DNA from 3 places in the Pseudoxanthomonas sp. LjRoot125 genome. Region 3 is predicted to be linked to each of the others. Evidence: predicted binding sites of a transcription regulator. Region 3 holds the regulator's gene; each other region holds the start of a gene.
What was found. The regulator FliA, encoded in region 3, starts transcription of late flagellar genes. The targets are predictions, from matches to a motif close to TAAAGTTTNNCNNNCNNNGGCCGATAA.

Region 1 (9,516 bases), 950 kb from region 3:
CCGAAGCGGCAGATCATCAAGGACATTTCGCTGTCCTTCTATCCCGGCGCGAAGATCGGCTTGTTGGGCCTGAACGGCGCGGGCAAGTCCACCGTGCTGAAGATCATGGCGGGTGTCGACAAGGATTTCGAAGGCGAAGCACGCCCGCAGCCCGGCATCAAGGTCGGCTACTTGGCACAGGAGCCGGAACTGAATCCCGAGCACACCGTCCGCCAGGCCGTCGAGGAAGGCGTGGGCGACGTGCTGCAGGCCCAGGCGGCGCTGGAAGCGGTTTACGCCGCGTATGCCGAGGAAGGCGCGGACTTCGACGCGCTCGCCAAGGAGCAGGAGCGCCTGGAGGCGATCCTCGCCGCCGGCGACGCGCACACACTGGAGAACCAGTTGGATGTCGCGGCCGATGCGTTGCGCCTGCCGCCGTGGGACGCCATCGTCGGCAAGCTGTCCGGCGGTGAGAAGCGTCGCGTCGCACTGTGCCGCCTGCTGCTGCAGAAGCCGGACATGCTGCTGCTCGACGAACCGACCAACCACCTCGATGCCGAGTCGGTCGAGTGGCTGGAACAATTCCTCGCCCGCTACACCGGCACCGTGGTGGCCGTCACCCACGATCGCTACTTCCTCGACAACGCCGCCGAATGGATCCTCGAGCTGGACCGCGGTCGCGGCATTCCGTGGAAGGGCAACTACACCGACTGGCTGGTGCAGAAAGACGAGCGCCTGAAGCAGGAAGAGAACCAGGAAAAGGCGCGCCAGAAGGCCATCCAGAAAGAACTGGAATGGTCGCGCCAGAACGCCAAGGGCGGCCGCTCGAAGGGCAAGGCCCGCTTGGCCCGCCTGGAAGAACTGCAGTCGGTCGACTACCAGCGTCGCAACGAAACCAACGAGATCTTCATCCCGCCGGGTGAGCGCCTGGGCAACAACGTCATCGAGTTCAAGAACGTTTCGAAGAAGTTCGGCGACCGCTTGCTGATCGACAACCTGAGCTTCCTGGTGCCCGGCGGCGCCATCGTCGGCATCATCGGCCCGAACGGCGCCGGCAAGTCGACGCTGTTCAAGATGATCACCGGCCAGGAAAAGCCGGATTCCGGCACGATCACCACCGGCCCGACCGTGCAGCTGGCCTATGTCGACCAGAGCCGCGACAAGCTGGAAGGCAACCACAACGTCTTCCAGGAAATCTCGGGCGGCCTGGACATCCTCAACATCAACGGCGTGGAGATCCAATCGCGCGCGTACATCGGCCGCTTCAACTTCAAGGGCCAGGACCAGCAGAAGATGGTCGGCTCGCTGTCCGGTGGTGAACGCGGGCGCCTGCACATGGCCAAGACGCTGCTGCAGGGCGGCAACGTGCTGCTGCTCGACGAACCGTCGAACGACCTGGACATCGAAACCCTGCGTGCGCTGGAAGACGCGCTGCTGGAATTCCCCGGCAACACGTTCGTCATTTCGCACGACCGCTGGTTCCTGGACCGCATCGCCACGCACATCCTCGCCTTCGAAGGCGACTCGCACGTGGAGTTCTTCCAGGGCAACTACCGCGAGTACGAGGAAGACAAGAAGCGTCGCCTGGGCGAAGAAGGCGCGCGTCCGCACCGCCTGCGATTCAAGGCGCTGAAGTAAGCCACCCGAGGCTTGCTGGGCACCCCAACAAAAAAGCCGGCGAAAGCCGGCTTTCTTGTTCGCGCGCCAGATGGATCAATGGGTCATCGCGACGAATACGTAAGCAGCGGCCAGGGTGATCAGGCCCTGCACCAGCATGAAGCCCCCCAGGCCCACCAGCGTACGCAATGCGGTGGTCCAGCCCGAGTGGTTGCGGAACAACTGGACGAGCGAGAACACGGCGTAGAGGGACGCCAGCGCGACGGACCATTCCTGGGCATTCGGTACCCAGTTCCGCACGAGGATGGCCAGCGCCATGAAGACGAACGTCTGTACCGTCAGGAAGGCGGTCACCACGAGCCATTCGGGGTAGTTGAGGCCCCTGCCGCGGAACGCGAGCCAGAACGCAGCGGCCTCGAATGGCAGGAGGAAGAGGGTGACGGCGGTGAGGTGGGCGTTGATCCAGTCCTTCACCATGTTGAAGGTGCCCATCGCGACAGCGGGATCGACGCCCGAACCCGGCTGCATGGCGCCCGATTCCGAAAAGCCTGCCTGCATCGCGGAGCCCAGCAGGTCGCCACCCAGCAGATACTTGCCGAGCAGCACCACGGCGGCGGCCGAGATCATCAGCAGCAGCAGAGGTTTCACCTGCTTCGCACGCCGCCCTTCCAGATAGCCGCGGATCAGATGCCCTGGCCGCAGCATCAGCTCCTTGAGTGAATAGAGAATGCCGCGATCCATGTGGAGCACGCTGTGCTCCAGCTCGTGGCCGAGGAAATGCCAGTCGATGCGGTGCACCGGCGTGGGTTGCCCGCAGGCGGGACAGAACTTCTGTTGGAGATCGGCGACGGCTCGGCCGCAGTTGATGCAGATGCTCGCGTCGCCCATGCCGGTCCCCTTTCCGTGGTCGGCGGATTCTAGGTGAAGCACCGCGCGAACGTCCAACAAGCCCGCCCCAGTCGCCCCATCGGAGGGAAAACATGCACCGCGAAGGTGCCGGTTAAAGCGGTTGCGAGGTTCGCCGATAGCGCTTCAATGACGACCATGCGCGAACGCACGGTCACCCCCCCATGCAAGGAGCCCCATGAACGCACGCGCCGCCGCCCCCACCGACGACGCCGGTATCGACGACCACATCCAGTCCGTCTCCGGACTGTCGGACGCGCTGCTGAAGCAACTGCGGCAATCGCTGCAGAAGATCGACGAGATCAACCGCATCACCCGCATCATCTCGATGAACGCCCGCATCGAGGCCGTGCGCATCGGCGCGGCCGGGCGCAGCTTCGGAGTGATCGCCGAAGAGATGGACACGCTCTCGCGCCGCGTCAGCGATACCGCGCAGGAGATCGACCGCATGGCCGGCCGCACCAGCACCGACCTGCGCGAACGGCTGGAACAGCTGCAAACCGACGTGCGCCGCACGCGCCTCACCGACCTGGCGCTGGCCAACATCGACCTGATCGATCGCAATCTCTACGAGCGCAGCTGCGACGTTCGCTGGTGGGCCACCGATGCGGCCGTGGTCGCCGCCGTGCAAGATCCGCAGCCGGCGGCCCTCGCCCACGCCAGCCAGCGCCTCGGGCAGATCCTGGATTCGTACACGGTCTACTTCGACCTGGTGCTCGCCGACCTGCACGGCAACGTGATCGCCAACGGGCGACCGCGGCAGTATCGATCGGTGGGCCAATCGGTGGCCCAGCAGCCCTGGTTCCAGTCGGCGATGGCGACGCAGAGCGGCGAGGAGTTCGGCTTCCAGTCGATGCATGCCAGTCCGCTGGCCGGCGGCGAACGCGTGCTGGTCTATTCCTGCACCGTGCGCGAGGGCGGGCGCGTGCAGGGCCGGCCGCTGGGCGTGCTGGGCATCGTGTTCCGCTGGGACGCGCTGGCGCAGACCATCGTCGAACACACGCCGCTGTCCGATGCCGAGTGGAGTCGCAGTCGTGTCTGCATCGTCGACGGCCAGGGACAGGTGCTGGCCGACACGCAGTCCGTCGGCGCCGCACCCCGACTCGACTTCCCCGGTCGCGCCACGCTGTTCGCAGAACCCCGCGCCGCCACCGAACTTGTGCTCGACGGTCGGCCGCACTGCATCGCGCAGGCCGCGTCACCCGGCTACGAAACCTACCACACCGGCTGGCACTGCGTGATCCTGCAAGGCACCGGTTGAGCCGGCGCGAGGGCTCAGGCGAGCCACACCTCGCCGTCGCGGATCTGTACCGCGACGGCATGCAGGGCATCGCCCCGGCATGGCCCGGCGACACAGTCGCCGCGCTGCAATTCGAAGGAAGCGCCATGGGCCGCGCAGACCAGATGCCCGTCCTTGCTCTTCAGGAACTGACCCGGCGCCCAGTCCAGGCGGCGACCGGCATGCGGGCAGACGTTGAGCCATGCACGGACCGCATCGCCATCGCGATGGAGGATGAGGGATTCCGCATCGTCGCCGATCGTGGCCTCAACTTCGGCAAAACCACCGTCGGCGATGTCATTCAGTGCAGTCAGTCGCATACGACTTAACGAAGTTCTCACACGGTCATGTAACGGTCATCCGATACTGCGCGTACCGGCCCCCGCCGCATTCTGTCACGACGCAACGCCATGTACGCACGCCACTTTCAGTTCAACGCCTTCCGCAACGCGTTCGCGCCCCGCAAGCCGCGCCATCCGCTGCTGCGCCTGGGTATCGGCCTGCTGGGCCTGGCCGTGCTGGCGGTGCTGGTGTTCTTCAGCGTGTTCGTGGGTGCGGCGATGATCGCCGGCGGCCTGCTGTACAAGCTGCTGCGCCAGCGTGGCAGGCCGGTCGCGCGCGACAACGCGATGGAAGGCGAATATCAGGTGGTCAGCAAACCGGTCCTGCCGCTGCCGCGCTGAGCGACGCCTGCGCGGGACGTGGTTCCCGCCTACACTCTGCGGCCCTCGATTCGCTGGACCGCCGCATGTCCGACATCATCCCGACCCCGCCGGTGCCTCGCGTCCCCGTGCGCGGTGGCGGTACCTTTCCGGTGCGGCGCATCTTCTGCGTGGGCCGCAACTTCGCCGACCACGCACGCGAGATGGGTGCGGCCGCTCCTGCATCGAAGGCCGAGCGCGGCACGCCCGTGTTCTTCCACAAGCCGGCCGATGCCATCGTCACCGGCAACGTGGACGTACCCTACCCGCCCGGCACGAACGACCTGCACCATGAGGTCGAGCTGGTCGCCGCGCTGGGCGTTGACGCACCCGCGGGCGAGCTGTCGCGCGAGGCGGCGCAGGCCCTGGTCATCGCCTACGGCGTCGGCCTGGACCTGACCCGTCGCGACCTGCAGGGCGCCGCCAAGGCCAAGGGCCTGCCGTGGGATACCGGCAAGGGCTTCGATCATTCGGCCCCCATCAGCGAACTGGTCGCCGCCGCGGATGCCGGCGCGCTCGATGCCCGCACGCTGACCCTGCGCGTGAACGGCGATGTCCGCCAGCAGGGCGCGCTGCACGACCTGATCTGGGACGTGCCCGACATCCTGCACGAGCTGTCGAAGCTCTATGCGCTGAAGGCCGGTGACCTGGTCTTCATGGGGACGCCGGCGGGCGTTGCGGCGCTGGTACCGGGTGATGCGTTCGTGGCCTCGCTCGATGGCGTGGTGGAGTTGCGCGGGCGCATCGCGGGTTGATGCCCTGCCTTGCGTCATCGACGCACGGGGTTATAGTCCACGCCAGTGGCGTGTCGGCGCCGTTCACGGAGATCCCTCGATGGGCATGGTCAGCGAGTTCAAGGAATTCATCGCACGCGGCAATGTGGTCGACCTCGCCGTCGGCGTGGTGATCGGCGCGGCATTCGGCAAGATCGTCACGACGCTCGTGGACAAGATCATCATGCCGCCCATCGGGCTGCTGGTCGGTGGCGTGGATTTCTCGAAGTGGGCGTGGACGCTCAAGGAAGCCACGATCGACGCCGCCGGCAAGGAAGTACCCGCCGTGGTCATCGGCATCGGCGAGTTCCTCAACACGGTGATCCAGTTCGTCATCGTCGCGTTCGCGATCTTCCTGCTGGTCAAAGCGGTCAACCGCCTGCACCGCAAGCCCGAGGCCGCGCCCGCCGCACCACCCGAGGACGTGCTGCTGCTGCGCGAGATCCGCGACGCGCTGAAGAAATAACGAACGCGGCGTTCCGGATCGGCAACGCCGTCGACGGAAACACGGGGCCACGGGCTGCTAAGCTCGTGGCCTTCGTTTTTCCGGGACTTTCCATGCGCCTTGCTCCGTTGCTGCTCGCCCTGGCCGTCACCGCCCCCGCTTTCGCCGCGTCGCGCGAAACCCGCATCCCCGACGCCGCCCTCGCCACCGCCGCACAACTCCGCGAGCAGGCGCTCGCCGACCGCACCGGCTGGAACGTCGTCGAATCGCTGACGACGGAAGTGGGCCCGCGCCTGGCCGGCAGCGAGGCCGATGCGAAAGCCGTGGCGTGGGCACAAGCGAAGTTCAAGGCGCTCGGCTTCGACAAGGTGTGGATCGAACCGGTGACGTTTCCAAAGTGGGTGCGTCGCAGCGAGCGGGCCGTCGTACTCGGTGGACACGCGCAACCGCTGACCGTCACCGCACTCGGCGGCAGTCCGAAGGGCACGGTGGAGGCGGAGATCGTCCGCTTCGCCGACCTGGCTGCGCTGGAAGCGGCGCCCGCGGGATCCCTGTCCGGGAAGATCGCGTTCGTCGACTACCAGATGACCTCCGCGCGCGATGGCAGCGACTATCGCAACGGCGGCGCGATCCGCTCGAAGGGCCCGTCGGCCGCGATCCGCAAGGGCGCGATCGCGTTCCTGATGCGCTCGGCCGGCACGGATAACCATCGCGTCGCGCATACCGGCATCACCCGGTTCGACGACGGCCTGACGCCGGTGCCGTCGGCATCGCTGACCATCCCGGATGCCGACCAGTTGGCGCGCCTGCTGCAACGCGGTCCGGTGCGCGTGTCGCTCGCGCTGGATTGCGGCTGGGACGGCGAGTACACCTCGCACAACGTGATCGGCGAGATCACCGGGCGCAGCCTGCCGAAGGAGGTCGTGGTGATCGGCGGCCACCTGGACTCGTGGGACCTCGGCACCGGCGCGATCGACGACGGCGCCGGCATCGCCATCACGATGGCCGCCGGCCACCTGATCGGCCAGCTGAAGCAGGCGCCGAAGCGCACGATTCGCCTGATCGCGTTCGCCAACGAGGAGCAGGGCCTGTACGGCGGCAAGGCGTATGCGGAGAAGCACCTGGGCGACATCACGCGCCACCAGATCGGCGCGGAGAGCGATTTCGGCGCCGGTCGCATCTATGCATTCAACACCGGCGCGCCGGACCACGCGCGCAAGGCCACCGAGCAGATCGCGCAGGCGCTGGCGCCGCTGGGCATCGAGTACGCGCCCGGCAAGGGCAGCGCGGGCCCGGACATCAGCCCGTTCGCAGCAAAGGGCATGGCCTGGGCGTGGCTGGCGCAGGATGGCAGCGACTATTTCGACCTGCACCACAACGCAGACGACACGCTCGACAAGATCGACCCGGCCGCGCTGGCGCAGAACGTGGCGGCTTATGCGGTGTTCGCCTACCTGGCGGCGGACGCCGAGGGCGACTTCGGCAGCCAGCTCAAAGAAACCGCGGCCACCGAGTGAGGCTCAGCGGGCGCGCTGCGCCCACTGCGCCAGGAACACCGCCGTCGCGGCGGCCACGTTGAGGCTCTCGACGGCGCCGCTGCCGGGGATCGACAGGCGCGTATCGCAGGCATCGGCGAGGCGTGCATCCATGCCCTCGCCCTCCGCACCCATCACGTAGACGAGGCGCTGCGGCAGCCTGGCGGCGAACAAGTCGTCGCCACCGCGCACGACGGTGGCGGCGAGCGAAAAGCCTGCATTGCGCAACTGGGCGGCGGCGTTGTCCGCCTGTCCCATGCGCACCAGCGGCACCTGCTCGGCGCCGCCCTCGGCCACGCGTGCGGCCGCGCCGGAGATCGCCAGCGTCGAATCACGCGGCAGCAGGATGCCGGCCACGCCGAAGTGCGCGGCCGAGCGCAGGATCGCGCCGAAGTTGTGCGGGTTGCCCACACCATCGAGCCACAACGCGGCGACGGGCTTGCCTTCGGGCAATGCGCGCAGCCAGTCGGACATCGGCAGCGGCTCGATCTTGCGCACGTCGGCCACGATGCCTTCGTGGTGCGTACTGGCCGCGAGCCGGTCGAGATCGCCCTCTTCCACCACGCGGTAGCCGACGCGCTGCTTCACGCACCACGCCAGCAACGGCTTCAGGGCCTGGATGCGCGACTCGGTCAGGTAGACCTTGCGGATCGCGTCCGCGCGCCGCGCGAAGACCGCCTGCACCGCATTAAGGCCGTACAGGCGAAGTTCGTCGCGTGCGCCGCCCGCAGGGCGCTCGTCGCGCGGCGCAGGCGCTTGCGGCGGCCTCGCCTCCGCATCGCGCGGCGGCCGCCGCCGATCGGGCGGATTGCCCGGTGGACGCGGCGGTCGATTGTTCCAGGGATTGCTCACGTCAGGCCCGCTGCTTCCAGAAGTCGGCGTTGCGGATGCCCAGCGCGTCCGGATCGAACGTGGGGTCCAGGCCCTGCTTCTTCTGGCGCTCGTAGTCGCGCAGCGCGATCAACGCCGGCTTCTGCAGGATCAGGATGGCGATGACGTTCAACCACGCCATCAGGCCGACGCCGATGTCGCCCAGCGTCCAGGCCATCGCGGCGTTGTGGTACGCACCGAAGATCACCATGCCCACGATGCCCACGCGCAGCAGCAACGTCGCCAGCGGGTGGGTCTTCTTGGTGCCGGCCAGGTAGGTCAGGTTGGTTTCGGCCATGTAGTAATAGGCCATGATCGTGGTGAAGGCGAAGAAGAACAGCGCCACCGCCACGAAACCCGCGCCCCAGCCGGGCAGCACCGATTCCACCGCGGCCTGGGTGAACTGCGCACCCTCCGACGGCTGTACGCCCGGCACGCCGGAGAAGATCTCGACCAGCGTGTCCTTGCCGTTCTCGGTGACGGTCTTGAACGTGTTGTACATGCCCGTCGACAGCAGCAGGAACGCCGTCGAGGTGCAGACGAGCATGGTGTCGAAGTAGATCGCGAACGCCTGCACATAGCCCTGCTTGGCCGGGTGCGAGACCTCGGCGGCCGCGGCGGCGTGCGGGCCCGTGCCCTGGCCGGCTTCGTTGGCGTAAATGCCGCGCTTCACGCCCCAGATGATCGCCTGGCCGATGATCGCGCCGAATGCCGCATGCGCACCGAAGGCACTGGAGAAGATGTCGGCGAACATCGCCGGCACCTTGCCGGCATTGGCGATCATCACGATCACGGCCATCAGGATGAAGCCCAGCGCCATGAACGGCACCACGACTTCGGCGAACGTGGCGATGCGCTTGATGCCCCCGAAGATGATGATGGCCAGCACGGCCGCCACGGCGATGCCGATCCACAGTTTCAGGCTTGCCGCGCCACCCACCGCTTCACAGCCGCCGGCGCCACACAGCACGTTGGTCGCGCTGTCGGCGATGGCGTTGGCCTGCACGCCCGGCAGCAACAGGCCGGTAGCGATGACGGTCGCCACGGCGAAGGCGACGGCGTACCACTTCAGGCCCATCGCCTTTTCGATGTAGTAGGCCGGACCGCCGCGATAGCGCCCCTCGCCATCCTTTTCCTTGTAGATCTGCGCCAGGGTGCATTCGACGTACGACGTGGACGCGCCCAGGAAGCCCATCACCCACATCCAGAACACCGCACCGGGGCCGCCGTAGGCGATCGCGGTGGCAACGCCGGCGATGTTGCCGATGCCCATGCGGCCGGCCATCGAAATGGCCAGGGCCTGGAAGGAGGACACGCCCGCTTCGGATTTCTGCCCGGTGACGGTCAGCCGGCACATCTCGGCGAAGCCGCGGACCTGCATCACGCGGGTGCGGAGGGTGAACCACAGGCC
Region 2 (9,516 bases), 540 kb from region 3:
CGGGCTGATACTGCGGGCGCTTCCACAGGCGCGTATCCTCTGTGTACGGCGGGACCCCATGGATGCCTGCTTCTCGAACCTGAAGGAATTGTTCGAGGGCGGTGCTTACCCCTACAGCTACGGCCTCGAGGATCTGGCCGCCCATCACCGGGGGTTCGAGAAACTGATGGCGCACTGGAAGGAACGCGCGCCGGGAGCCGTGCATATCCTGGATTACGAAGCATTGGTGCAGGCCGGAGACGAAACACTGATCGATGTGCTCGCGTTCTGCGGGCTGTCGCCTGTCGGTGGGATGCTCGACATCACCGCGAATGCGTCGCCGGTGTCGACGGCGAGCAGTTCGCAGGTTAGGTCGCCGATACACGGCCGTGGCATCGGCGCCTGGAAGCGATATGCGCCGCAGTTGGAGCCTCTGCGGCTGATGTTGGACGCGCAAAGGATCGAGAATGCAGGTTGAGTCGATCTCCAGTCGCGTGGCCGGATTGACGGCGCGGGCGCAGGCTCATGCCGCGGCCAAGGACTTCAGGCAAGCGACCGAGTGCTACCTGCGAGCGCTGGAGCTTTCGCCCGACGATCCGGACATCCTGTTGCAGTTGTCCTACATCGAGTCGCTCGCGGGGAACTATCGGGCTGCGCATGGCTACGTGCTGCAGGCCAGCAAGCTTCAGGCGACGCGTGCCGACGTCTTGAAGGAGTTGCTGGCGCGATTGCGCACCTTCAACGAAATCCCGGCGATGCTGGCATGCATCGAGCGCATGTTGCCCATCTCCCGTATCCCGATCCCCTCGTTGATTACCATCGCTGCGCAACTGACCTACGCCGGGTTGCCGCAGCGGGCGATCGTCTTCCTCGACGAAGCGCTGCGCGGGGATCCCGACTATCCCCCGACACTATTGTCGCGGGCCCATGTGTTGATGTTCCTGGGGCGCTTCGCCGAAGCCGCGGACGACATCGCGCGGACGATCGCGCGCGCGCCGCGGATCGCCCAGGCGTACTGGCTGCGATCGCAGGTACGGAAACAAGCCGGCGGTGAGGATCATCTTGCGCAGATCAAGGTGCAACTCCAGGCGCCCCAACGGACCGCACAGGACCGTGCATTGCTGGCCTTCGCGCTGCACAAGGAACTGGACGATCTGGGTCGGCACGACGAGGCTTGGGATGCGCTGCGGGAAGGGTGTGCCAGCAAGCGCTCGTCGCTGCGCTACGACGCGGCGCGATCGCGGGACGTGTTCGAGCGGTTGCTGCGTTTCGAGCCCGGTGCTTTCCCCGTTGCGGAGTCGTCGGAGGTCCATGCCACGCCGGTGTTCATCGTGGGCATGCATCGTTCCGGCACCACGTTGATCGAGCAGCTGCTCGACGGCCATTCCGAGGTGCGCGGTCTGGGTGAGCTCTACGATTTCACAAGCGCGATGCGCCATGCCGCCGATCATCATTGCGCCGGCGTGATCGATCCGGAGATTGTCGAGCGCGCAGCGGCCGTCGACTTGTCTTCCGTGGGTAGGCGCTATCTGGACGGCATGGCGTGGCGGTTGTCGGGTGAACGCTGCTTCACCGACAAGCTGCCCTCGAACTTCCTCAACGCGGGTTTCATCTGCGAAGCCTTGCCGCAGGCGAAGATCCTGCACATGGTCCGCGATCCCATGGAAACCTGCTTCTCGAACCTGCGGGAGTTGTTCTCCGACGCAAATCCCTACAGCTACGACCAACTCGAACTTGCCGACTTCTACCGGCACTACCGAGCGCTGATGGCCCACTGGCATGCGCGATATCCAGGAAGGATTCTGGACGTGGACTATGCGCAGCTCACGCGCGACCCCGAGCAGGTCATGCGACGGGTCTGCGACTTCATCGGCATTGCGTTCGAACCCGGGATGCTGGGGATGCAGTCGCGGACGCGTGGCATCGTCACGGCAAGCGCCGTGCAGGTGCGCGATCGCATCCAGGTGCAGGAGACCCCCAAATGGCGCGCTTACGAACGGCACCTCGTGCCGTTGCGGGAACGGCTCGGCGGGGCGTGAAGGGTCATGGGAGCAGCTGAAGCGCAATCGGCTGACCCGATGCGGCCACCTCAGGGGCCGACCGCACCCACCGAGACGCGATTGCGCCCTTCGCGCTTGGCGCCGTAGAGCGCTTCGTCCGCCGCGCGCAGCAGGTCGTCGACGTGGCGGAACTGTTCCAGCGTGCCCTGCGTGGCCAATCCGGCCGAGAAGGTCACGTGTAGCGGCTGGCCGCTGACTTCGGCCATGGCCGAGCCGGAGACCTCCGACAGGATGCGGCGCACGACCAGGGCCGCAGCCTCCTCGCCGATGCCCGGCAGCACCACCAGGAATTCCTCGCCGCCGTAACGGGCGACGATGTCGCTGCTGCGCACCCGCCGCATCAGCACCTTGGCGAAGTTGCGCAGGACTTCGTCGCCGACCAGGTGGCCCCAGCGATCGTTCACCTGCTTGAAATCATCGAGATCGATGAAGGCGATCGACAGCGGCCAGCCATGGCGGGTGGCGGCCTCGAACTCCTTCTCCAGCACCTCTTCCAACTGGCTGCGGTTGTACGCACCGGTCAGCGGATCGCGGCGCACTTCCTCGGCGAGGCGACGCGCGCGGTCTTCGTGTTCATCGGCTTCCTTGCGCGCGCGCGCGGCTTCCTGGATCTCGCGGAGATTGCGCACCACCAGGAGTTCGCGCGCCTGGTCCAGCAGCGCCTGGATGCGGGCAGGGGGGGCAGGCGGCACATCGAACATCACGCAGACGTCGGGCAGGGCGGCCACCATCTCCTCGGTCAGGGCGAGGAACGCGGCGTAATCCAACCCGAGGCGGGTGGCCGCATGCAGCGCTGCATCGCGATGCGCGGCTTCGGTGCGAGCCGCGTCGTCGGCCGCCAGCCAGATATCAGCGATGTGTCCCGATACCGCGACGCAGGCATTGAAGCCGGTATCGGAGGCGGGGTGCTCGCTTTCGATGATCGCCTCGCGCAACAGCGCCGGCAGATTCCATTGGCGCGCCAACCAGCCGCCGACGGTGGCGTGGTCGCAGCCCAGCAAGTCGCGCTCGGCGGCGATCAGCGCCGCGTTGTCCTCGGCGCTCTCCACCAGACGTGCGTAATCCTCGCCCAGCACTTCGAGCAGGGCCAACATGCCGATGTCCTGCAGCAGGCCGGCCAGCATCAGTTCTTCGGCTTTGCGGATGCCCGCATGCTGGCCGAGCAGGCGGCTGGCCAGTGCGGCGATCACGCTGCGGCGCCAGACGCGCGCTTGCGCCACCGGATGGCTGCCGCTGCCGCAGCGCGCCAGCGAGAAACCGAGCGCGAGCGTCAGCGTCGCATTGAGGCCGAGCACCGTCAGTGCCTGCGACAGGTTCTCCACGCGACGACGGCTTGCGTATAGCGGCGAGTTCGCGATGCGCAGCATGCGCGCGCTCAACGCAGCATCCAGTCCGATCGCATCGGCCGCGGTCGCCATCACGACCTCGGGGTCCTGCGCGAGCTCGATGATGCGCAATGCCACGCCCGGGGGGCTTGGCAGGTTGCGGCAATTCAGGAGCTGGGCTTCGAGTTCGGGACGCATCCGGGTGCGCACTGCGTTGAAAGGAGTTGCCGGCAGCATGCCAGCAAAGCGTGACGAAGTGTCACCTTTGTAACCAGTTTCGGCGCAGGAAGGACAAACTTTAGTGGCGCGCGACGAACGGTCGCGGTCATCAGGGGATGCGCTCCCGGAAAACAAGAAAGCCGCGGTTCCCCGCGGCTTTCTTGCATACGACAGGTTTGGCGATGGCTTACGCCAGGCCGGCCTGCTTCATCACTTCGGCGGCGTAATCTTCCACCACCTTCTCGATGCCTTCGCCGACCACCAGGCGCTGGAAGCCGATCACGTCGGCGCCGGCGGCCTTGACCACCTGCTCGACCGACTTGTCGCTGTCCAGCACGTACGGCTGGCCGTACAGGGTGACTTCGTTGACGATCTTGTTGATCTTGCCGGAGATGATCTTCTCCAGGATGTCGGCCGGCTTGGCCTTGTCCTTGTCGGACATCTTGGCCAGCTCGATTTCCTTTTCCTTCGCCACGAACTCGGCCGGCACATCGGAGGCCTTGTTGTGCGGGGGGTTCATCGCGGCGATGTGCATCGCCAGGCCGCGGGCCAGGTCGGCGTCGCCACCCTTGACCTCGACCAGCACGCCGATCTTGCCGCCGTGCACGTAGGCCGCGACGCTGTTGGTGCTGTCGATGGCGACCAGGCGACGGATCTGCATGTTCTCGCCCAGCTTGGCGATGGCCGCGGCGCGGGCTTCTTCCACCGTCTCGCCGGAGGCCAGCTTGGCGCTCTTCAGCGCATCGGCATCGGCGGCGCCGGACGTCAGCGCGGCCTGCGCGATCGCGTCCGTGAAGGCGATGAAGTTGCTGTCCTTGGCGACGAAGTCGGTCTCGGAGTTGATCTCGACCAGCACGGCCTTGCCGCCGTCCTGGGCCACGGCGATGCGGCCTTCGGCGGTGACGCGGTCGGCTTTCTTGTCGGCCTTGGCCAGGCCGGACTTGCGCAGCCACTCGGCGGCGGCGTCGATGTCGGCCTTGTTCTCGGTGAGCGCCTTCTTGCACTCCATCATGCCGGCGCCGGTGCGCTCGCGCAGTTCCTTGACCAGGGAAGCGGTGATTTCCACGGGATTACCTCGGTTAGCGAATTCGGTGGACGGTACGGATGCCGTCCTGTCGTATCCCGGTCGGCGCGGATCGCGCCGGACGGGAGGAAAGCCGCCGCGCAGCATGGCGCGGCGGCGTTGCAGCCGGATTACTCGGCAGCGGCTTCGTCGGACTTCTTGCCGGCGGCCTTCTTGGCCGGGGCGCGACGGGCGCCCTTGTCGTCGCCGCCTTCAGCGAACTCTTCCTCGCGGACGGTCGCGGCGTTCGGCGATGCGGCCTTGCCTTCCAGCACGGCGTCGGCGGCGGCACGGGCGTACAGCTGCACGGCGCGGATGGCGTCGTCGTTGCCGGGGATGGCGTAGTCGACCAGGGCCGGGTCGTAGTTGGAGTCGACCACCGCGATCACCGGGATGCCGAGCTTCTTGGCTTCCTTGATGGCGATGTCTTCATGGCCGATGTCGATGACGAACAGCGCGTCCGGCAGACGGTTCATGTCCTTGATGCCGCCCAGCGAGGCTTCCAGCTTGTCGCGTTCGCGGCGCAGGCCCAGCACTTCGTGCTTGACCAGCTTCTCGAAGGTGCCGTCGGTTTCGGCGGACTCCAGTTCCTTCAGGCGGGCGACCGACTTCTTCACGGTGGCGAAGTTGGTCAGCGTGCCGCCCAGCCAGCGCTGGGTCATGTACGGCATGCCGCAACGCACGGCTTCTTCCTTCACGGCTTCGCGCGCGCTGCGCTTGGTGCCCAGGAACAGCACGGTGCCGCGCTTCTGGGCAACGCCCGATAGGAAGTTCATCGCGTCGTTGAACAGCGGAACGGTCTTCTCGAGGTTGATGATGTGGATCTTGCCGCGGGCACCGAAGATGTACGGCGCCATCTTGGGGTTCCAGTAGCGGGTCTGGTGGCCGAAATGGACGCCGGCTTCCAGCATCTGGCGCATGGTGACTTGGGGCATTGCTCTACTCCTGATAAGGAACCCGCCGCCAGGCAAAAGGAAGGCGGTGCCCGCGAGGGCAGGGTTCCGGGGTTGGGCCTCCCTGTCGCTTCCGTGACCGAACCCTTCTGGTGAAGGGCACCCCGGCACGGGCGGTGGCGACAGGTGTGGATTCGTCGGTGACGCCCGACGTGGGCGGTCCGGCCGGGCGTGCCCGGGCGCGAAGCCGCGGGATTATACCCGTCATCGGCGGCTGGCCGCAAACCGAGGGTGGGCCGCGACGGGGGCGGAGGTCCCGGGGCGTTCAGCTGGCGGGCCAAATGGGGGATAATCGGCCAATGGCCATCCAGCTGAAAACCCCCGAAGACCTCGCCCAGATGCGCATCGCCGGCCGGTTGGCCGCCGAGGTGCTCCAGGTGGTCGCCCCGCACGTGAAGCCGGGCGTGACCACCGCCGAACTCGACCGCATCTGCCACGATCACATCGTCAACGTGCAGAAGGCGATCCCGGCGAACGTGGGCTACAAGGGCTTCCCGGCCACCGTCTGCACGTCGGTCAACAACGTCATCTGCCACGGCATCCCCAGCGAAGGGAAGGTCCTCAAGGACGGCGACATCCTCAACATCGATGTCACCGTCATCAAGGACGGTTGGCACGGCGACACCAGCCGCATGTATGTCGTCGGCACCCCGTCCGTGATGGCCAAGCGCCTGGTGGACGTCACCCGCGAGGCCATGTTCCGCGGCATCCGTGCGGTGAAGCCGGGCGCCACCCTGGGCGACGTGGGGCACGCGATCCAGCAATACGCCGAGGGCGAACGCTTCACCGTGGTGCGCGAGTACTGCGGCCACGGCATCGGCAAGGTCTACCACGACGAACCGCAGGTGCTGCATTACGGCCGCTCGGGCGAGGGCGTGGTCCTGAAGCCGGGCATGACCTTCACCATCGAACCGATGATCAACGAGGGCGCCCGCCATACCAAGGTGCTGCCCGATGGTTGGACCGTGGTGACCAAGGACCGCAAGCTCTCGGCACAGTGGGAGCACACGGTGGCGGTCACCGAGGATGGCGTCGAAATCCTGACCCGCGTGCCGGGCGACGACAACGACCTGTGAGCGTCCCGGCAGCCGCGAACGGACATGCGACGCGGCTTCCGGACATCGGCCCGGATGTCGCCGATGACGCGGCCTGGTCTGCCGCGGCCCGTATCTCGCTGGGCCACACCGATGCCCGCCTGGACAAGCGTTTCGACCAGGATGACGGCATGGACCGCATCCTGGCCTTGCGCGCACGCGCGGTCGACCATCTCCTGAAAGACGCGTGGTTGCGCTGCATCCCCGAGCACGCGCCGATGGCCCTGTTCGCCGTGGGCGGTTACGGGCGCGGCGAACTGTTCCCGCAATCGGACGTCGACGTGCTCGTGCTGGCCGGCAGCGACGTGCAGCTGGCCCATCACGATGCGGTGGCGCGTTTCTTCGCCACGCTCTGGGATGCAGGCCTGCCGATCAGCCACAGCGTGCGCTCGGCCGCCGAATGCACTGCGGCGGCGGCCGCGGACCAGACCGTATTGACCGCGCTGATCGAAGAGCGCCTGATCGTCGGCGAGCCCGTCGACGAAGGTCTGCTGATCGATGCGATCGGCCCGGCCCGTGTGTGGCCGCCGCGCGATTTCTTCGTGGCCAAGCGCGAGGAACTGCGCATCCGCCACGCGCGTTTCGGCGACACCTCGGACAATCTCGAACCCAACATCAAGGACGGTCCCGGCGGCCTGCGCGACCTGCACACACTGGGCTGGATGGCGCTGCGCACGTTCGGGGTGCGCGACCTGGAGCCGTTGGTGGGCATGGGCCACCTGGGCCAGGACGAAGCCGTGGCCCTGGCTCGCGAACGCCGTGCGCTGGGCCGCCTGCGCTACGGGCTTCATCGCGTGGCCGGGCGTGCGGAAGAACGCCTGCGCTTCGACTACCAGAAGACCCTGGCCCAGCGGCTGGGTTTCGCCGACGACGCGGAAAATCTCGGCGTCGAAAAGATGATGCAGGGGTTCTACCGCAGCGCCGCCATCGTGCGCCGGATCAGCGACCGCCTGCTGCAGCGCTTCGAAGAGCAGTTCGACGGCGAAGCGCTGGCCGAACCGCTGGACGCGGACTTCGCGCTGCGCCGTGGCTACCTCGCCGCGCGCGACGCCGCTTGGCCGTCCGGCGATGCCTCGCAGGTTTTCGCGCTGTTCGCGGCGTGGGCCGCGAACCCGCAGGTGCGCGGGCTGCATTCGCGCACCGCGCGCGCACTGGCCGAATCGTTGCCGAAGCTGTCGTCGTATCCGCAGGCGGGCCGCAGTCAGCGCGATGCCTTCATGGCCTTGCTGCGCGGACCGCGTGCGGTGGAAACGCTCACTCGCATGGCGCGGCTGGGCGTGCTGGGGCAGTGGATTCCTGCCTTCGCCCGCGTCTCCGGACGCATGCAGTTCGACCTGTTCCATGTCTATACCGTCGACCAGCACACGCTGATGGTGCTGCGGAACATCGCCGCCTTCGCCGCCGGTCGCGCCGATGAGCGCTTCTCGATCGCGCACGAAGTGTGGCCGCGGCTGCGCAAGCCCGAACTGCTGCTGCTGGCCGGGCTCTTCCACGATATTGCCAAGGGTCGCGGCGGCGACCATTCCGAACTTGGTGCGGTCGACGCACGGGAGTTCTGCGCCGCGCATGCACTCAGCGAATCCGATACCGAACTGGTGGCTTGGCTGGTGGAGCAGCACCTGCGCATGTCGGTGACGGCGCAGAAGCAGGACATCGCCGACCCCGACGTGATCCATGCGTTCGCCGCCCTGGTAAAGGACCGCGAGCGGCTGGACTATCTCTACCTGCTCACGTGCGCCGATATCGCGGGCACCAGCCCGAAGCTCTGGAATGCGTGGAAGGACCGGCTGCTCGCCGACCTCTACTTCGCTGCGCGCCGCGTGCTGCGCGAGGGGCTCGAGAATCCGGTGGCCGTGGAAGAACGTCTCTCGGAGGCGCGCGGCAGCGTGCGCGCGCTGCTGGAGGTGCAGGGCATGACGGCGGCACAGGCCGACACCTTGTTCGCCACGATGCCGGAAGAGAGTTTCCTGCGCTTCCGCCCCGAGCAACTGGCGTGGCAGGCCCATGCCATCCGCGGTGCAGCGGTCGGCGAGACCCGCGTGCGTGCCCGTCGCATCGCCGACGACGCCGATGCGATGGAGGTGTTCGTCCATTCGCCGGACCGTGACGGCCTGTTCGCCGCCATTCTTGCCACGCTGGATCGCATGGGCTTCGCGATCCACCAGGCGCGCGTGCTGGTGGGGCCGCAGGGCGCCATCTTCGATACCTTCGAAGTGTTGCCGGCCGATACCTACGCGCCGCGCGACCCGGCCGACATCGAGCACGGGCTCGGCGAAGCGCTGGCACGACCGCTGGACAGCGTGCGCACGTCGCGCCGCGCGGTGCCGCGCCAGCTGAAGCATTTCCGGTTCGCGCCGCGCATCGAATTCGGCGCCACGCCGGATGGTCGCCGCACGATCCTCGGCTTGGTCGCGCCCGACCGCCCCGGCCTGCTGTCCGACGTCGCCCAGGTGCTGCGCCGCCAGCGCCTGCGCGTGCACGACGCACGCATCGCGACTTTCGGCGAACGCGCCGAGGACGTATTCCAGATCACCGACGAGCACGACCAGCCCCTTACAGATACTGTCGAACAGGACGCGCTGCGCGACGCGCTGCGCGCCGGCCTAGATACCCCCACCTGAGCAGAACCCAGCAGGACGTTTGATGACCCGCAAAGCCACCAAGACCGAAGAACTGAAGTCCACCATCGAGAGCGCGTTCGAGCGCCGCGCCGAGCTGACACCGGCCGAGATCGAGGGCTCCACCCGCACCGCCGTCGAACTGGCCATCGAAGGCCTGGAAGCCGGCAAGTTGCGCGTGGCCGAGCCGGACGGCAAAGGCGGC
Region 3 (9,516 bases):
GGCGTCTGCAGGTACGGGTGGGTAGGGAGCGGCGGCAAGGCGCGCGGCATCGCAGGTGCCACGGGTACAGCGGGTGCCGACGGTGGCTCCGCGACGGGCGCCGGCGACGGGGCGCGGGCCGTGGGTGCGGCATCCCCATGCAACGCATCGAGCAGGGCTTCGAACTCGTCGTCGGAAATCGCCTCGCCCGCCGGTGCGCGCGACGGCGCGATGGCCAGCGCAGGGGCCGCCGTTTGCACGGGCGTCGCAGCGGGTGCGGCTGGCGCCTGCGGGACGCCATCGCCATGCAACTGGTCGAGCAGGGCTTCGAATTCGTCGTCGGTGATCAGATCGGCTTCTGCGCCGGCACGGACGGGTGCGACTGCCAGGACCGGTGCCGACGGAGGTGCGGCAGGAACGTCAGGCGCGATAACCGGCGCCTCGACCACCTTCGCCTCGGCCACGGGCGCGGACGGGGGTTCGACGACGACGGCGGGCGGCGCTTCCGCCAACGGTGCCGGCGCAATGCCGACATCGCCGAGCAGGTCCTGCAGGTAATCGTCGAGGACGGCGGGCGTCGTCATGCCGCCTGCTCCGTGGCGCGCGCCTCGGTCAGCAGCAGCCAGTCCAGCGCGCGACGGTAGGCGGACAGGCCGCGGCCGGGATACTGCGCGGCCGGCGCGGAATGCGTCAGCGCTTCGACACTGCAGATGCGGGTGTCGTTGGGGATGGCATCGTTCCAGACCGACTCACCGTGGGTCTCCTGCATGGCTTTCAACGTGTCGGCGCCGGTGCGCGTGCGCTTGTCGTGCAGCGTGGGCAGGATCGACACCGGCAGCGCGCGGCGGCGCGAGCGTTCGATCATCTCGCTGGTGCGGCACATGCCCTTCAGGCCGTGCAACGCCAGCGGTTCGGTCTGGGTAGGAATGATGACGTGGTCCGCCGCGGCCAGCGCGTTGACCATCAGCAGGCCGAGCGTGGGCGGGCAATCGAACAGCACGTAGTCGTACGCGGTGCCGCCGCGCGTCAGCGCATTCGACAACGCCAGGCCCAGGCCGGGCTGGGTGGCGCTGCGGCGCTCCAGCGTGGCCAGCGGCGTCTGCGCGGCGACGAAGGCGAGGTTCTCGATCTCGGTGGCGCGCGCCAGGCGCGCCAGCTCGGGCGGATTCTCGTCGAACAAGTCCAGCACGCCGGCCGGCTGCGGATCGGCGGGCACGCCGAACGCACGCGTCAGCGATGCATGAGGATCCAGGTCCACCAGCAGCACGCGATAGCCGCGCATCGCCAGCCCGCGCCCGAGGGCGAGGGTGGTGGTCGTCTTGCCAACACCGCCTTTCTGGTTGGCGATCGCCCACACGCGCATCACTGGACTCCTTCATGGACCTGGGGCGCCGGCGGCGCTCCGGGCATGGGCGTCGCGGCGTGCGTCGGCAACGGCGGCAGCGAGATCACTGACGGCGGGGCGACGGCTTCCTGCTGAGCATGCAATTCCGGTGCCGGAGCACTGGGGCTCGCCAGGATGATCAGCAATACGCGGCGGTTGGCGTTGCGGCCCTCGATCGTCGCGTTGTCGGCGATGGGGCGGAACTCGCCGTAGCCGATCATCGCCAGCCGCTCCGGCGGGATTCCGTCGCGGACGAACAGGTGCACCACGCTGGCCGCGCGCGAGGACGACAGTTCCCAGTTGGAGGGGAACTGCGAGGTCCGGATCGGCCGGTCGTCGGTGTAACCCTCCACGCGGACCGAGTTCGGCACATCGGCCAGCACCGCGCCCAGCTTGCCGACGGTCTCCTGCGCCTGCGGGTCGAGCGTCGCGGAGCCGGTGGCGAACAGGATGTCGCTGTTGATCTGCACTTCCAGCCACAAGGAGGAGCGCTTGATGGTGACCAGCTTCTCGTCGATCAGCGGCGCCAATGCGCGCTCGAGGTCGTCGGCGATGCGCTTCAGCTCGCCCTGGGCGCTCTGCAGGCCCTTGGCGTCCAGCGCCAGGTTCATCTGCGAGGCCATCGCCGCCAGCAGGGTGACGTTGGGCGACGGCGAAGGGGCCGACGGGCCTTGCTTGGCACCGGACTTGATCGGTGAAGGACGGTCGAAGTCGGCGCCCTGCAACTGGTGGTTGCCCACCTGGACCGGGTTGATCGTGCGTGGAGCGCCGCCGAATGCAGCTGTCAGCGCGTCGGCCATCACCCGGTACTTGCCCTCGTTGATCGTGGAGATGGCGTACATCACCACGAAGAAGGCGAGCAGCAGGGTCATGAGGTCGGCGTAGGGGATCGCCCAGGCCTCATGATTGGCGTGTTCCTCGTGCTTGTGCCGGCGTGCCATGGTCGCGCCGGCTCAGTGCAGGAAGCCGGCCAGCTTGGCCTCGATGTTGCGCGGGTTCTCGCCCTGCGCGATGGCGATCAGGCCTTCGATGATCATTTCCTGCTCGCGGCTGCGCCCGCCGATGACGCTCTTGAGCTTGCTCGCGATGGGCAGGAAGAACAGGTTGGCCGAGGCGATGCCGTAGATCGTCGCGGTGAACGCGGCGGCGATGCCGTGGCCCAGCTTGCTGGGGTCGGCGAGGTTCTTCATCACGGCGATCAGGCCGAACACGGCGCCGATGATGCCCAGCGTGGGCGCGTAGATGCCCATGGCTTCGAACACTTTCGCAGCGGCGAGGTCCTGGTGCTCCTGGCCGTTGAGGTCGATTTCCATCATGTGCCGGATCGATTCCGGCTCCACGCCGTCCACCAGCATCTGCAGGCCCTTCTTCAGGAAGGGATCGTCCTGCTGGTTGACCAGCGGCTCCAGGCCCAGCAGCCCCTGCTTGCGCGCGATGTTGCTCCAGTCGACGATCTCGGCGATCAGTGCCTCACCGTCGTTGCCCGGCGGGCGGATCACCCAGCGCACGATGGCGACGGCGCGCTTGAACACCGGCGGCGGCGTGTGCACCAGGATCGCGGCGAGGGTGCCGAGGATCACGATGACGAACGCGGCCGACGACCACAGCGACGATAGGCCCGCACCCTTCAGGATGCTGCCACCGACCAGCGCGACGAGCGCGAGCAGGAGTCCGATGAGGCTGAAGATGTCCATGTAACGATCTATCGGCCCGATTCAGGTGGACTTGAGCTGGGCTTCTTGTAGGAGCGACGTAAGTCGCGACCGGGATCACACACCGATCTCTCACGTGGGAGCGACGTAAGTCGCGAGTTCTTTCCTTCAGGCATCTGGATTCGCCCGCACCGCGCCTCGCGGTCATCGCGACTTACGTCGCTCCCACGACAGCCTGCCGCGCTATGCGGTCGCGCGCAGGCCGTCCACGTCCAGGATCAGGGCCATGCGGCCGTCGCCGATCAGGGTGGCGCCGGCGTAGCCGGGCAGGCCGCGCACGGCGCGCGGCAGCGGCTTGATGACCACTTCCTCGCGACCGCGGACCTGGTCGACGACCAGGCCGAAGCGCTGGTCGCCCATCTGCAGCACCACGATGGTGAGCAGCGGTGCGGCGGTGGGTTCCACCTGCAGCCAGTCGCGCAGGTCGACCAGTGGCAGCGTGTGCGATTGGCGGTCGAGCACGGCGCGGCCGTCGAACCAGCGCAGGCTGGCGGCGGGCGCGTGCAGCACTTCCATGACCCGTGCCAGCGGCAGGGCGTAGACAGGCTCGCCGGCCTGCACCAGCAGCGTCGGCAGGATCGCCAGCGTCAACGGCACGCGGATGACGAAGCGGCTGCCGCGGCCCACGTCGGAATGGATGGTGATCTGCCCGCTCAGTTCGCGGATGCGCGACTGCACCACGTCCATGCCCACGCCACGGCCGGAGATGTCGGTCACCTCGGCCTTGGTCGAGAAGCCGGGCAGGAAAATCAGCTGCAGGCATTCGTCGTGCGACAGGCGCGCGGCGGCCTCGGGATCGATCAGGCCCTTCTCCAGCGCCTTGACGCGCAGGCGTTCGGGATCGATGCCGGCGCCGTCGTCGCGGATCTCGATGGTGACGAAATCGCCTTCCTGCTGCGCCGACAGGCGTACGTGGCCCTGGCGCGGCTTGCCGCTGGCATCGCGCAGCGACGGCACTTCGATGCCGTGGTCGATGGCGTTGCGCACCAGGTGCACCAGCGGATCGGCCAGGGCTTCGACCAGGTTGCGATCAAGCTCGGTGTCGGCGCCGACCAGTTCCAGGTCGACTTCCTTCTGCAGTTGGCGGGCGACGTCGCGCGCCACCTTGGGGAAGCGCGAGAACACCTTGCCGACAGGCTGCATGCGCGTGCGCATCACCGCGTTCTGCAGGCGCGCCGTGGCGATATCGAGGCTGCTGACCGCGCGGTCGAGTTCTTCGTCGCGGATGCGGGCGCGCAGGGTCTTCAGGCGATTGCGCGAAAGCACCAGTTCGCCGACCAGGTTGACGATCGCATCCAGCCGCTTGGTGTCCACGCGAATGGTCTGTTCCGCTTCGCCGCCGGCCTTCGCCGCCGGCTTGGCGGCCGGTGCGGGCTTGGGCGCGGCCGGTGCGGGGCGCGGTGTCGGCGCAGGCGCTGCGGCGGCTACCTGGGTGGGCGCGGCATCGCCGTGCAACTGGTCGAGCAGCGCTTCGAATTCGTCGTCGCTGATCAGATCGCCAGCGGCCGGCGCGGTCGACGTCGCGGCAGCAGGGGCGGCCGCCGGTGCGCTGCCGTGCACGTCGAACTGGTCGATCAGCGCCTGCGGCGCGTGCGGCGGTTCTTCGCCTGCGCCGATTGCGTCCAGCATCTGCTGCAGATAATCCAGCGACTGCTGGGCGGCGTCGAAATGATGCGGTTCCAGCGCGGCCTGGCCGGCGCGGACCAGGCCGAGGGTTTCTTCCGCCGCGTGGCAGAGGTTGACCATCGCCTGGATGCCGAGGAAGCCGGCGCCGCCCTTGAGCGTGTGGAAACCGCGGAACACGGCATTCAATTGTTCGCTGTCGGACGGGTCTTGTTCCAGCGTGACCAACTGTTCGCCCAGGCGATCGAGGATTTCCTGCGCTTCGATCAGGAAGTCGGCGGCGATTTCGGGCGTGACGGCGGACATGGACGGGCGGTTACCGGAAGCGGTCGATCAGCGGGCGGGGTGGACCAGGCGCGGCGACGCGGCGCGGCGCGCGGTCAGGCGCCGGGCGATCACGTCGCAGGCCAGCAGCAGCCCGACGAACAGCAGGAGGAGCGGATGACGATGGACGGAACGGTGGCGCATGGCAGGTCTCCGGTTCCGCAGCGCCCGGCGTGGGCTACAGGCCCAGGCCGGAGAGCAGGTCGTCGGCGTCGTCCTGCGAGAACGCGTTGCGGTCTAGACCAGCAACGGCCGGACCGGCGAGTTCTGAAGTCTCTTTCTTCTCCGGCGGCGGCAGGCCGAGCGCACCGAAGCCCTCGTGCACGCGGCGGACGATGCCGGCGACACGGCGGATGATCTGGCCGGTGAGGTCCTGGTAGCTCTGCGCCAGCGCCATTTCCGACAGGCCCTTGCCGATGCTGTCCACCAAGGCGGCCTGTTCGGCCGACAGGGCGGTGCCCTTCAGCTGGGTGGCGTAGCCGCGGCACTGTTCGGCCAGGTCCAGCGTCTTGTGGCTGGCCTGTTCGGTCATCTCGACCACGTGGTCCAGGCGCGAGCAGGCGTCGTCGAGTTCGCCCGCATCGGTTGGCGGAAGCTCGCCCAGGGTCTGTGCCAGCTCGCGGGCGAGGCGACCCAGGCCCTGCATCATCGGCTGCGTGCGCCAGGCGGCGATGGTGTCCAGTTCACGGCGCCAGCCAGCTTCGTCGCCCTGTTCCAGGGCGTCGAGCGCGTGCTGCAGCCGTTCCACCAGCGCGGCGCGCGCACCGGTGACGTCGGCGACGGCGTTCATCAGGCGGCTGCTCCCAGGCGTTCGAAGATCTTGCCGAGCTTCTCTTCCAGGGTCTGCGCGGTGAACGGCTTGATGATGTAGCCGTTCACGCCGTTCTGCGCGGCTTCGATGATCTGCTCGCGCTTGGCTTCGGCGGTGACCATCAGCACGGGGAGCGTCTTGAAGCGCTCGTCGGCGCGGATCGCCTTCAGCAGCTCGATGCCGGTCATGCCGGGCATGTTCCAGTCGGTGACCACGAATTCGAAGCTGCCCTGCGACAGCGCCGTCAGCGCGCTGTTGCCGTCTTCGGCCTCGGCGGTATTGGTGTAGCCGAGGTCGTTGAGCAGGTTCTTGATGATGCGGCGCATGGTGGAGAAGTCGTCCACGATCAGGATGCGCATGTTCTTGTTGGCGGTCACATCGAACTCCAGTAAAGCGTGCCCGGTGAGGGGCGAGGGCAGGGCAGGGGCTGCACGCGGCGGCCTACCGGAGCTTTATCGGCAGGCCGCGGGGATTCTTCAGTCGTCCGTTTCCAGGCCGGCGTCGGCCTTCTCGAAGACCTGCAGGCGGCCGCGCAGGCGGACCATGGCCTGGCCGTGGATCTGGCAGACCCGCGACTCGCTGACCCCGAGCACCGCGCCGATCTCCTTCAGGTTGAGTTCCTTCTCGTAGTACATCGAGAGGACGAGCTGCTCGCGTTCCGGCAGGTGGCCGATGGCCTTGACCAGTTGCTGGCGGAATTCGCTGCGCTCCAGGTTCTGCTGCGGCGACGGGCCGCCGGTACGCGCGGTGTTCGGCTCGCCGTGGTCGTCGATATGCGATTCCAGGCTCAACACCTGGCCGCGCGCGGCGTCTTCCATCAGGCGCAGGTATTCCGGCAGCGGCATCTCCATCGCCGAAGCGACTTCGGTGGCGATGGCGGCGCGGCCGGTGCGCTGTTCGATCTCGCGCACGGTGGCGGCGGCCTGGCGCGCACGACGGTGCACCGAGCGGGGCACCCAGTCGCCGCGGCGGATCTCGTCGATCATCGAACCGCGGATGCGGATCGAGGCATACGTTTCGAACGAAGCGCCCTGTTCGGCGTCGTAACTGCGCGAGGCTTCGATCAGGCCGATCATGCCGGCCTGGATCAGGTCGTCGATTTCCACGCTGGCCGGCAGGCGTGCCGCCAGGTGGTGGGCGATGCGGCGCACGAGGTCGGCATGCTGGGTGACGCAGTCGGTGGCGGCACTGCGCTGGACGGCGCGGTACTGGGCGGCGGCGGTGTTCATGCGGCCACCCCGCGCTGGATCAGGCGTTCGACGAAGAACTCCACGTTGCCGCGGGCACCCTGCGGCGGCTGCCAGCGGGCGGCGACGCGGGCGATGTCGGTGATGGCGCGTGCGGACGGGCTGCCCGGGTAGGCCTTCACGACGGCCTGCTGGCGCTGCACGGCGCGGCGCAGCCAGTCGTCCTGCGGCACGGCGCCCAGGTAGTGCAGGGCGACGTCGCCGAGGAAGCGTTCGCAGACGCGGGCCAGCTTCTCGTACAGCTTCCGGCCCTCGTTGGGATCGCGGACCATGTTGGCGATGACGTGCACGCGGTCCAGGCCGCGCTCGCGCGCCAGCACCTTGATCAGCGCGTAGGCGTCGGTGATCGAGGCCGGTTCGTCGCAGACCACCACGACGGTGTCCTGCGCGGCCTGGCAGAAGGTCAGCACGCTGTCGGTGATACCGGCGGCGGTGTCGACCACCATGACGTCGAGGGCGCGCTGCAGTTCGGAGAACACGTTGACCAGGCCGACGTGTTCGGCCGGCGTCAGTTCGGCCATGTGGCGGAAACCCGACGAAGCCGGCACCACCATCAGGCCTTCAGGGCCTTCCAGCAGCACGTCCTCGAGCTGGCAGCGGCCGGCGACGAGATCGGCCAGGGTGAACTTCGGCGACAGGCCGAGCAGCACGTCCACGTTGGCCAGGCCCAGGTCGGCGTCCATCAGCAGCGTGCGCTTGCCCATCTCGGCCAGCGAGATCGCCAGGTTCACGGAGACGTTGGTCTTGCCCACGCCGCCCTTGCCGCCGGTGATGGCGATGACGCGCACCGGATGGAACGCGGACGGGATCGGCGGGGTGCTGCGCGGATTGGTCTGCAGCAGGTGGTCAGGCGACATGGGTGGCCTCGGTCGAGCAGGGTTCGTCGGCTTCGCGGCGCAGCTGGTCCAGCCGCAGCACGAGGTGGGCGCTGTTGGCGCGGTGGAGGTCGTCGGGCACGCGCTGGCCGTCGGTCACCCAGGCCATCGGCAACTGGTGGTCCACGACCACCGACAGCGCGGAGCCCAGGCGACCGGTTTCGTCGAGCTTGGTCAGCACCACGCCTTGCGGCTGCACGGTGCTGAAGCGGCGGACGACTTCGTCCAGGTCGGAGAAATGGGAGTTGGCCGGCAGGCAGAGCAGGGTCTGCACCTGGCCGGAGGCGCGCAGCCAGTTGAGCTGGCCGACGAGGTTGCGGTCGCGCTGGCCCAGGCCGGCGGTGTCGATCAGCACCAGCTTGTAGTCGCGCAGGCGTTCCAGCACCAGCGCCAGGCTCTGCGCGCTGTCGGCTTCGTGGACCGCGATGCCGAGCTGGCGGCCGTAGCCGTGCAGCTGCTCGCGACCGCCGACACGCACGGTGTCGGTGGTGACCAGCGCGACGTCGCGCGCGTTGTGGCGCTGCGCGAAGCAGGCCGCCAGCTTGGCGATGGTGGTCGTCTTGCCGGCGCCGGTGGGGCCGACGAGCGCGATCACGCCGCCCGCTTCCAGCGGGTCGATCTCGGTGACGGGCAACTTCTTCGACAACAGGCCCAGCATCAGGCCGCGGCCGCGATGGGCTTCGGTGTCGGCAGGAATCTGCAGGGCGATGTCGCGGGTGATGCCGGCGTCGAAGCCGTAGTCCTCCATCAGTTCCATCGCCTGCATGCGCACCGGCGAACCGCGCAGGCGCTCGTCGGTGAGGCGGTGCATCTCGCGTTCGATCATTTCGCGCATCGCGGCCAGCTCGCCGCGCATGTGCACCAGTTGTTCGTCGCTTTCGCGGGCATCGGCCGTCTCGTCGGTCACGACGGTCAGCGTCGGCACGGTGACGGCGGAGGGGGCGGGGATGGCGGTCGCCGTGGTCGTGCGTGCGGCCGGCAAGCTGGCCACCTTCGGCGCGGGGGCCGGTTCCGGCAGCGAGACCGGCGGTGCGATCGACGGCAGCAGGGTATCCAGGTCCAGGGTGTCATCGACGTCCGCGCGCACGGCGGTACGCGCACGCGGCGCGGTGACGGGCTCGGCGATGGCGTCGTTGGTCGGGGCGATGGCCGGTCCCGGTTCGTTGGCGGGCGGTGCCGGCAGGCAGGCGGCCAGTTTGGAGGCGAAGGATTCGGGTTCGATCAGCTGCGGCGCGATCTCGCGCAGCGGCTGGCTGGGCGTGAAGCGCGGCGGCGCTTCGTTGGCAGCCGCGACCGGCGTGGCGGCGAGGGGTGCCGCGGGCGTGCGCGGCGCGACGACCGGGGTTTCAGTGCGCACGGCGGTTGCCTGTGCGGCCGGTGCCTGTGCCGTCTGGCGTCGCGCGAAGTAGCTGGCGGCGGCTTCGGCGGGCGACAGGACCGGTGCGCTCGGCGCGGGTGCCGCGGCATGCGCGTCGGTGTTCGTGGTGCGGTTCGGTGCGGCCGGATCGAGCAGCGGATGCAGCGGCGCGGTGGCGTTGGCCGGGCGCATCGCGTCCAGGGT

Region 1: the regulator FliA is predicted to act here: its motif matches at 2,598-2,624, upstream of ACSION_RS05240 (methyl-accepting chemotaxis protein).
Region 2: the regulator FliA is predicted to act here: its motif matches at 3,639-3,665, upstream of ACSION_RS07105 (HDOD domain-containing protein).

Annotation. Positions count from the first base shown of each region.
Region 1 covers NZ_CAXUOY020000001.1:1,149,820-1,159,335, reverse strand. The annotation lists gene ettA (energy-dependent translational throttle protein EttA) at 1-1,617, shown strand, start outside; gene ACSION_RS05245 (DUF3667 domain-containing protein) at 1,693-2,484, opposite strand; gene ACSION_RS05240 (methyl-accepting chemotaxis protein) at 2,681-3,763, shown strand; gene ACSION_RS05235 (Rieske (2Fe-2S) protein) at 3,778-4,101, opposite strand; gene ACSION_RS05230 (hypothetical protein) at 4,192-4,464, shown strand; gene ACSION_RS05225 (fumarylacetoacetate hydrolase family protein) at 4,530-5,237, shown strand; gene mscL (large-conductance mechanosensitive channel protein MscL) at 5,317-5,721, shown strand; partial or broken gene ACSION_RS05215 (M28 family peptidase) at 5,814-7,218, shown strand; gene ACSION_RS05210 (TrmH family RNA methyltransferase) at 7,221-8,087, opposite strand; gene ACSION_RS05205 (alanine/glycine:cation symporter family protein) at 8,089-9,516, opposite strand, start outside.
Region 2 covers NZ_CAXUOY020000001.1:1,553,170-1,562,685, forward strand. The annotation lists gene ACSION_RS07095 (sulfotransferase) at 1-457, shown strand, start outside; gene ACSION_RS07100 (tetratricopeptide repeat-containing sulfotransferase family protein) at 447-2,018, shown strand; gene ACSION_RS07105 (HDOD domain-containing protein) at 2,069-3,562, opposite strand; gene tsf (translation elongation factor Ts) at 3,771-4,649, opposite strand; gene rpsB (30S ribosomal protein S2) at 4,778-5,581, opposite strand; gene map (type I methionyl aminopeptidase) at 5,899-6,675, shown strand; gene glnD ([protein-PII] uridylyltransferase) at 6,720-9,314, shown strand; gene dapD (2,3,4,5-tetrahydropyridine-2,6-dicarboxylate N-succinyltransferase) at 9,337-9,516, shown strand, end outside.
Region 3 covers NZ_CAXUOY020000001.1:2,096,912-2,106,427, forward strand. The annotation lists gene ACSION_RS09655 (chemotaxis protein CheW) at 1-563, opposite strand, end outside; gene ACSION_RS09660 (ParA family protein) at 560-1,342, opposite strand; gene motD (flagellar motor protein MotD) at 1,342-2,304, opposite strand; gene ACSION_RS09670 (flagellar motor protein) at 2,317-3,057, opposite strand; gene ACSION_RS09675 (chemotaxis protein CheA) at 3,259-5,004, opposite strand; gene ACSION_RS09680 (hypothetical protein) at 5,032-5,166, opposite strand; gene ACSION_RS09685 (protein phosphatase CheZ) at 5,201-5,812, opposite strand; gene cheY (chemotaxis response regulator CheY) at 5,812-6,192, opposite strand; gene ACSION_RS09695 (RNA polymerase sigma factor FliA) at 6,310-7,062, opposite strand; gene ACSION_RS09700 (MinD/ParA family protein) at 7,059-7,937, opposite strand; gene flhF (flagellar biosynthesis protein FlhF) at 7,927-9,516, opposite strand, start outside.